2 regions of the Streptomyces sp. NPDC101165 genome follow, and region 1 is predicted to be linked to the other one. Evidence: riboswitches for the same ligand, from Rfam matches in the RefSeq annotation. Region 1 holds a riboswitch; the other holds the start of a gene.
What was found. Region 1 has a riboswitch for glycine ahead of gcvP (aminomethyl-transferring glycine dehydrogenase). Riboswitches for the same ligand answer to the same signal wherever they lie in the genome.

Region 1 (4,411 bases):
ACGTAGACCTGGCCGCCGGCCTCGTGCACCTGGGCGCAGATGTCGGCGACGTGCTCCTCGAACACACCGTGCGTGGACGGGTAGGTGATCATCAGGACCGCCAGCTCGTGGCGGTACTGCTCGATCCTGGCCCGCAGGTCCTGGACGTCGATCTCGCCGTCCTCGGCGGTCTTCACGACGACCACCTTCATGCCGGCCATCACGGCGCTGGCGGCGTTGGTGCCGTGCGCGGAGGACGGGATCAGGCAGACGGTGCGCTGCTCGTCGCCGTTGGCCCGGTGGTAGCCGCGTACGGCCAGCAGACCGGCCAACTCGCCCTGCGAACCGGCGTTGGGCTGGAGCGAGACCTTGTCGTAGCCCGTGACCTCGGCGAGGCGGTCCTCCAGCTCGTGGATGAGCGTGAGGTAGCCCTCGGCCTGCTCGGCGGGCGCGAAGGGGTGCAACTGGCCGAACTCGGGCCAGGTGACCGGCTCCATCTCGGTGGTCGCGTTGAGCTTCATGGTGCAGGAGCCCAGCGGGATCATGCCGCGGTCGAGCGCGTAGTCGCGGTCGGCCAGCTTGCGCAGGTAGCGCAGCATGGCGGTCTCGGAGCGGTGCTCGTGGAAGACCGGGTGGGTCAGGAAGTCGTCGGTGCGCAGCAGCGCCTGGGGCACGGTCTCCGCGGCCGTCACGTCCAGCGCCTCGATGTCGCCCTCGACGCCGAAGGCGGACCAGACGGCGGCCAGCTGGGCCCGGTTGCTGGTCTCGTCACAGGCGAGGGAGACGTGGTCGCCGTCCACGAGACGCAGGTTGACCCCGTTCTCCAGGGCGGCGGCGACCACCTCGGCGGCCTTGCCGGGCACGCGCGCGGTGAGGGTGTCGAAGTAGGCGCCGTGGACGATCTCGACACCGCCGGCCTTCAGGCCCTCGGCGAGGATCGTGGCGTAGCGGTGGGTGCGGCGGGCGATGGCGCGCAGCCCCTCGGGACCGTGGTAGACGGCGTACATGCCGGCCATCACGGCGAGCAGCACCTGCGCGGTGCAGATGTTGCTCGTGGCCTTCTCACGGCGGATGTGCTGCTCACGGGTCTGCAGCGCGAGGCGGTAGGCCCTGTTCCCGTCGGCGTCGACGGAGACGCCGACCAGACGGCCGGGCAGGCTGCGCGCGAACTTCTCGTGCACCGCCATGTAGCCCGCGTGCGGCCCGCCGAAGCCCATCGGCACACCGAAGCGCTGGGTCGTGCCGACGGCGATGTCCGCACCCAGCTCGCCCGGCGAGGTCAGCAGGGTGAGGGCCAGCAGGTCGGCGGAGACGGTGACGAGGGCGCCCAGCTCGTGCGCCTGGTCGATGACCGGCTTGATGTCGCGTACGGCACCGGAGGCGCCCGGGTACTGGATCAGCACGCCGTTGATCTCGCGCGCGGCGATGTCGGCCGGGATGCCGTCGCTGAGGTCGGCGACGACGACCTCGACACCGGTCGGCTCGGCACGCGTCTCGATGACGGCGACGGTCTGCGGCAGCGCGTCCGCGTCGACCAGGAAGAGGCCCTTCTTGTTCTTGCCCATGCGCCGGGACAGCGCCATCGCCTCTGCGGCGGCCGTGCCCTCGTCCAGGAGAGAGGCGCCGGAGGTGGGCAGACCGGTCAGCTCGGCGACCATCGTCTGGAAGTTCAGCAGCGCCTCGAGGCGGCCCTGCGAGATCTCCGGCTGGTACGGCGTGTAGGCCGTGTACCAGGCCGGGTTCTCCATGACGTTGCGCAGGATGACCGGCGGGGTGAAGGTCCCGTAGTACCCGAGCCCGATCATCGAGCCGAGCACCTGGTTGCGGTCGGCGAGCGAGCGGAGCTCGGCGAGCACCTCGGCCTCGGTACGGGCACCCGGCAGATCGAGCGCGTCGGCGTTCTTGATCACGTCCGGCACCGCGGCGGCGGTGAGCTCGTCGAGCGAGCCGTAACCGACGTGCGCGAGCATCTTGGCCCGCGCCTCCGGGTCGGGTCCGATGTGGCGCTGTTCGAAGGGGATGCCCGCTTCGAGCTCGGAGAGCGGGGTGCGATGGGCGGTCATTGCGGAGGCCTCCTGGTCTGACGCGACCTTCGAGGGGCACCACGGCGGTTGCCCCGACGGCCTCCCCCTCTGTCATCAAAACCTGAGAGCTTCACCGGGCGCCCGAAGGGCCCGGCTTTCACCGTCGGTGAGGGCGCGAGCCGTCGACACTCGCCCTGCTTTCCAGAGTGACCTCGTCCGTGCGGTACGTGTGCCTGAGAGATTCCGGGGAGGATTTGCTCCTTCGGCGCCTCCGAGGTGGTCGGAGGACTCTCCCGCACGGGGTCAGCAGCCGCTGCCAGCCTACCAGCGAGGTCAACGCCTGGGCCCTCGAGTGGCCGCCTCCTTGAATGTGCTCTTTTGTAGTGCTTACGGATGAGTTGCGACCAAGTGGAGGGAGAGGGACCGTGCAGACCGACATCGATCCGCGCAACCTGATCGGCCGCAAGGCGTTCGACCGCAATGGCACCAAGATCGGCACCATCGACGAGGTGTACCTCGACGACGCCACGGGCGTGCCGGAGTGGGCGGCCATACGCACCGGCCTGTTCTCCCGGGACGCCTTCGTCCCCCTGGAGCCCAGCGAACTGGTGGAGGGCGCCCTCCGGATCCCCTTCGACCGTGCGCTCATCAAGGACGCCCCCGACTTCGGCGTGGGCCGCCACCTCTCCCCCGAACAGGAACTCCAGCTCTACCACCACTACGGCCTCGACGCGGCCGCACCTCCTTCGGTACCGGACCACGACTTCGGCAAGCTGGCGGGCACGGAGGAGGTCTGATCCTCGGCCGGGTTGAGCGGGTGGGCGGCGTCCGTTGCCGGAACCAACGGCAACGGCTCGGCCGACTCCAGCGCAGGATCGTCGACGAAGAACGTACGGACCCGCCCCGGCTCGGACTGAGGTGTCTCGAAGCGGACAGTGACCCGCCCCAGGCCACTGCCCTGCACCCAGCCGTGCCCGTACTCGGCGTGCCGCACGTCGTACCCGGCGCGCCACTGCCGCCCGGCGGGCTCCGGGCGGTCCTCCACGGCCTCGGGCACGACCTCTTGCGACGCCTCCACGGCCGCGGCCGCGTCCCGCTCGCCGGCCGCGGCCTGCGCGAACAGGTCCTCCTGGGTGTAGTCGGCGAGTCCCGAGACGCCCACGCCCAGCAGCCGTACCCCGCCCGTGGTGTCCACGGACTCCAGCAGCCGCGCGACCGCCTCCCTGATCACCGTCGGATCGTCGGTGGGCCCACGGAGCGTCTCGGAGCGGGTCAGCGTCGAGAAGTCGTACCGCCGCACCTTCAGCACGATGGTCCGCCCGGACAGCCCGGCCCCGCGCAGCCGCCCCACGCACCGGTCGGCGAGCCGCTGCACCTCCAGTCCGACCCGCATCCGGTCATGGATGTCCACGTCGTAGGTGTCCTCGACCGACACCGACTTGGTCTCCCGCTCGGCCACCACGGGCCGGTCGTCGTGCGCCAGTGCCATCGCGTACAGCGCGTGCCCGTGTGCCTTGCCGAGCATCCGGACGAGTTCGTCCTCTCCCGCCTCGGCCAGCTCCTCGACGGTGGTGATCCCGGCCCGCCGCAGATGGTCCCCGGTCGCCGGCCCGACGCCGGGCAGCGTCCGCACCGACATGGGGCCCAGCAGCGCCCGCTCGGTCCCGGGCTCGATCAGCACGAGTCCGTCGGGCTTGGCCTGCTCCGAGGCGATCTTCGCGAGCATCTTGGAGGCGGCCAGCCCCACCGACCCGGTCAGCCCCGTGACGGTCCGGATGTCCGCGCGCAGCTTTGTCCCGGCCAGCCGCGCCGACGCCTCGTCCCAGGCCGCTCCCCCGGCCTCCAGATCCACGAACGCCTCGTCCAGGCTCAGCGGCTCCACCAGCGGCGACAGCTCCCGCAGCAGCGCCATGACCTGCTCGCTGACCGACTTGTACAGGGCGAAGCGCGGCACGAGGTACGCGGCGTTCGGCGCCAGCCTGCGCGCCTGGGCCATCGGCATCGCCGAGTGGACCCCGAAGACCCGGGCCTCGTACGAGGAGGTGGCCACCACCCCGCGCGGTCCGAGTCCGCCCACGACGACGGCCTTCCCGCGCAGGCTCGGCTTGGATGCCTGCTCCACCGAGGCGAAGAAGGCATCCATGTCGAGATGCAGGATCGTGGGAGCGTTTCTCACATCTCCGATGCTGCACCACGCCACTGACAACGCGGGCCCCCGAGGGGGCGCCGTCAGACCGCCCGGTTGCGGCGCCTGGCCAGCTCGTCCGCCGGGTTGTGCCCGACCAGGGTCTCCCCGGTGTCGATGCGCTCGCCGTGCAGCTGGGAGAGCGCGCTTTCCACGTCCCGCCAGACCACGCCGACGGCGATGCCGAAGATGCCCTGACCGCCCTGGAGCAGGGCGTGGACCT
Region 2 (4,411 bases), on a different contig from region 1:
CCCGCGGCGGAGCCGCAAATCGGACACGGCCCCGCGCCCCTGGGGCGGCTGCCCCTACGTCGGCTTCTAGTGGCCGGACTGGTAGAACGGGCGCACGTTCGTCCTGAGCCAGTCGGCCACCGGGTCCTGGGCCACGTCGAGGAGGACCAGGTTGACGGGCCACTTGACCGGGACTTTGCCGAGGGCCTTGCCGAGGGCGTCCAGGGGGAGGGCGCGCAGATCGCCTTCCCACTGGGAGAGTTCCACGCCCACGAACAGGGCGGGGTCGGCCGTCTCGACGGCGGCGAGGCAGCGGCGGGCGGTGACGACCACGCCGGTCGCGGCGAACTCGGCGGAGGCGGCGGCCAGGAAGTCGACCGGGTCGTCCTGCCAGTCGGGCTCGAAGAGGCGGACCCGGCCGCCGGAGCCGGGGCCGTCCAGCGGGGTGCGGCCCACGCGGCACAGCTCGGCCACCGCCTCGGGGGGCAGCGGGAGCCCGACCACGCCGTCGGGGTTGACGACGATGCCGACCTGCGGAGGCAGGCCGCGGGCGAACTCCACCGTCGGCGCGATGGTGTACGACATGTGGGGGCCGGTCGCCTGGCGGAGCTGCTCCTCGGAGCTGAAGACCGGGACGTACACCTGGCCCTCGATCTCCATCGTGGGCAGGTCCAGGGGGCCGCTCTGCGGGCCGCCGCCGCTCGGCAGGGGGATCCAGAGGAAGCTCCGGCCCAGCACCTCGATGATCCGGCCGCCCGCGGAGGGTATGCCGAGGGCGGCCGAGAGCACCTCCTCCAGCTCGTTGCCGGGCCAACCGCCGTGCGGGTGGGGGTGCGTCTGTGCCGGGAAGTCCGCGGGAGTGTCCGCCGGGAAGTCCATCTGCCTACCGCCTGCTGGGAACCATGCTGTGAATCAGAAGGCTAGCGGGTGCCTGTGACAGTGACCGGACCGATCAGTCGGTGAACGCTATGCGGCCCAGGACGTCCGCCGCGTCCCGGTCCAGCAGCACCGCCGAGCCGCAGCCGGCGGGCAGCTCACCGCGCTCCACCGCGCGCAGCAGCCGGGCCGTCGTACGGCGATGGCGGCTGAAGGCGTACCGGGACACGCCGCGGCCGCGCTCGCGCTGGCCGTCGCGGGCCGTGCCGGGGGTGACGTCGAGAAGGAGCAGGTGCAGGGTGCCGCCGCGGCGGCGGGCCTCGCGGGCCAGCCAGGAGCGCACCCAGGACTGGGTGCCGCAGTCGTGCACGACGACTCCCTCGCCGGTGCGCAGGGCGCGGCGCAGTCCGGCGTAGTGGGCGAGGCGGACCAGGGGTCGGTAGAGCGCATAGGGGAGGAGGCGGGGCATGCGGGCGTCCCAGCGGTCGCGGGTGGCCTGGGAGTCGATGCGGTGGCCGGGGACCGCACGGTGCATCAGCGTGGACTTGCCGCTGCCGGGCAGGCCGGTGATCACCACCAGGTCGGCGGGCCCGAAGAGCAGGGCGTGCGGGCTGCGGCCCCCGCGGTCGCGCAGGTCGCGGACGACCGGGGCCGGGCGGTCGGCACAGCGCTCGCGGGCGGGGGCGGAGGGCTGCTTGGGCACCGCGATGCCGGTGGTGGTGGCGTAGGCCGTGGTCCTGTTCACGGTGATCGTCCTCCCCTGTGGGCTTGGTCGTCCCCTGCCCCTCACATGTAAAGAGAAGGTAATGCGTCGCGTCCAGTGGTTGGGTGCGCGTACTGCCACAGGTCGGTTACAGATGCGGGCCCTGACGGGTGGGGGCAAGGCGTGCAATGATGTGCCCGCCAACTGCATACCGGCCGCTTGAATCCGCGCGGGAGAGTTCCCAGCAGCCTTCGCTGGGACGCCGAAGGAGCAAGTCCCTCCCTTGAATCTCTCAGGCCCCGTTACCGCGCGGGCGAGGCACATCTGAAAAGCGGGCCGCTGTGTCAGTGGCTCCACCCAAGGTGCAAGCCGTGGTCGTCCCTGTGGCGGTCTCGGCGAACCTCTCAGGTTCCGATGACAGATGGGGAGGAACGACCTCGCCCGTCATGCCTTGGGAGACGACCGACCGATGAGCAGTACCGAACTCCGTCACACCGCGTTGGATGCCCTCCACCGCTCGCTCGGTGCGACGATGACCGACTTCGCGGGCTGGGACATGCCCCTGCGCTACGGCTCGGAGCGCGACGAGCACCTGGCCGTGCGCACCAAGGCCGGCCTCTTCGACCTGTCCCACATGGGCGAGATCACCGTGACCGGCGCCGAGGCGGCGGCCCTGCTGAACTTCGCCCTGGTCGGCAACATCGCCTCCGTCGGCGTCGGCCGCGCCCGCTACACCATGATCTGCCAGGCCGACGGCGGCATCCTGGACGACCTGATCGTCTACCGCCTCGCCGAGACCGAGTACATGGTCGTCGCCAACGCCTCCAACGCCCAGGTGGTGCTGGACGCGCTGGCCGAGCGCGCCGAGGGCTTCGACGCCGAGGTGCGCGACGACCGTGACGCGTACGCGCTGATCGCGGTCCAGGGCCCCGAGTCCCCCGGCATCCTGAAGTCCCTCACGGACGCCGACCTGGACGGCCTGAAGTACTACGCGGGCCTGCCCGGCACGGTGGCCGGCGTCCCCGCCCTGATCGCCCGCACCGGCTACACCGGCGAGGACGGCTTCGAGCTGTTCGTGAAGCCTGAGCACGCCGTGGAGCTGTGGCAGGCGCTGACCAAGGCCGGCGAGGGCGTCGGCCTGGTGCCCTGCGGCCTGTCCTGCCGGGACACCCTGCGCCTGGAGGCGGGCATGCCGCTGTACGGGCACGAGCTGACCACGTCCCTGACGCCCTTCGACGCCGGGCTCGGCCGCGTGGTGAAGTTCGAGAAGGAGGGCGACTTCGTGGGCCGCGAGGCGCTCACCGAGGCCGCCGCCAAGGCCGAGCAGAACCCGCCGCGGGTGCTCGTCGGTCTGATCGCCGAGGGCCGCCGGGTGCCGCGCGCCGGGTACGCCGTCGTCGCGGGCGGCGAGGTCATCGGCGAAATCACCTCCGGCGCCCCCTCCCCCACCCTGGGCAAGCCGATCGCCATCGCGTACGTCGACGCGGCGCACGCGGCGCCGGGCGCCGAGGGCGTCGGTGTGGACATCCGCGGGAGCCACGAGCCGTACGAGGTCGTGGCACTGCCGTTCTACAAGCGCCAGAAGTAGACACTGGGCGCGGTCCGTCGCCACGACGTGACGCTGCGCACATTCACCTGCTCTTCAGCAGTCCCAGCAGTCCCCCATTCATCAGCACTCCCGCGCGTACAGGAGAATTCAGGCCATGAGCAACCCCCAGCAGCTGCGCTACAGCAAGGAGCACGAGTGGCTGTCGGCCGCCGACGAGAACGGCGTCGCGACGGTCGGCATCACGGAGTTCGCGGCCAACGCGCTCGGTGATGTCGTCTACGCCCAGCTCCCCGAGGTCGGCGACACGGTGACCGCGGGCGAGACCTGCGGCGAGCTGGAGTCGACCAAGTCGGTCTCCGACCTGTACTCCCCGGTCACCGGTGAGATCGTCGCGGCCAACCAGGACGTCGTCGACGACCCGTCGCTGGTGAACTCCGCCCCCTTCGAGGGCGGCTGGCTGTTCAAGGTGCGCATCGCGGAGGAGCCGGCCGACCTGCTCTCCGCCGACGAGTACACCGCCCAGAACGCCGGCTGAGGAGTCGTAGCCGATGACTGTCCTGAACACGCCCCTGCACGAACTGGACCCGGAGATCGCCGCCGCGGTCGACGCCGAGCTGAACCGCCAGCAGTCGACCCTGGAGATGATCGCCTCCGAGAACTTCGCACCGCTCGCGGTGATGGAGGCCCAGGGCTCGGTCCTCACCAACAAGTACGCCGAGGGCTACCCGGGCCGCCGCTACTACGGCGGCTGCGAGCACGTCGACGTCGCCGAGCAGATCGCCATCGACCGGATCAAGGAGCTGTTCGGCGCCGAGTACGCCAACGTGCAGCCCCACTCCGGCGCCTCCGCGAACCAGGCGGCCCTGTTCGCGCTGGCCCAGCCCGGGGACACCATCCTCGGCCTGGACCTGGCGCACGGCGGCCACCTGACCCACGGGATGCGGCTGAACTTCTCCGGCAAGCAGTTCAACGTGGTCGCCTACCACGTGGACGTCGAGACCGGTCTGGTCGACATGGCCGAGGTCGAGCGCCTGGCCAAGGAGCACCGTCCGAAGGTGATCATCGCGGGCTGGTCGGCGTACCCGCGCCAGCTGGACTTCGCCGAGTTCCGCCGGATCGCCGACGAGGTCGAGGCCTACCTGTGGGTCGACATGGCGCACTTCGCGGGCCTGGTCGCCGCCGGTCTCCACCCGAACCCGGTCGAGCACGCGGACGTGGTCACCTCCACGACCCACAAGACGCTCGGCGGCCCGCGCGGCGGCATCATCCTCGCGAAGCAGGCTTTCGCGAAGAAGCTGAACTCG

Region 2: linked by a shared signal. The riboswitch ahead of gcvT (glycine cleavage system aminomethyltransferase GcvT) and the one ahead of gcvP (aminomethyl-transferring glycine dehydrogenase) in region 1 are both predicted to bind glycine.

What each region holds. Positions count from the first base shown of each region.
Region 1 covers NZ_JBIWPG010000010.1:382,022-386,432, forward strand. The annotation lists gene gcvP (aminomethyl-transferring glycine dehydrogenase) at 1-2,042, opposite strand, end outside; glycine riboswitch at 2,215-2,309, opposite strand; gene ACIRVH_RS23610 (PRC-barrel domain-containing protein) at 2,429-2,800, shown strand; gene ACIRVH_RS23615 (DNA polymerase IV) at 2,722-4,179, opposite strand; gene ACIRVH_RS23620 (MerR family transcriptional regulator) at 4,233-4,411, opposite strand, start outside.
Region 2 covers NZ_JBIWPG010000017.1:165,297-169,707, forward strand. The annotation lists gene ACIRVH_RS32485 (enhanced serine sensitivity protein SseB) at 67-858, opposite strand; gene ACIRVH_RS32490 (AAA family ATPase) at 932-1,600, opposite strand; glycine riboswitch at 1,779-1,876, shown strand; gene gcvT (glycine cleavage system aminomethyltransferase GcvT) at 2,028-3,146, shown strand; gene gcvH (glycine cleavage system protein GcvH) at 3,262-3,642, shown strand; gene glyA (serine hydroxymethyltransferase) at 3,656-4,411, shown strand, end outside.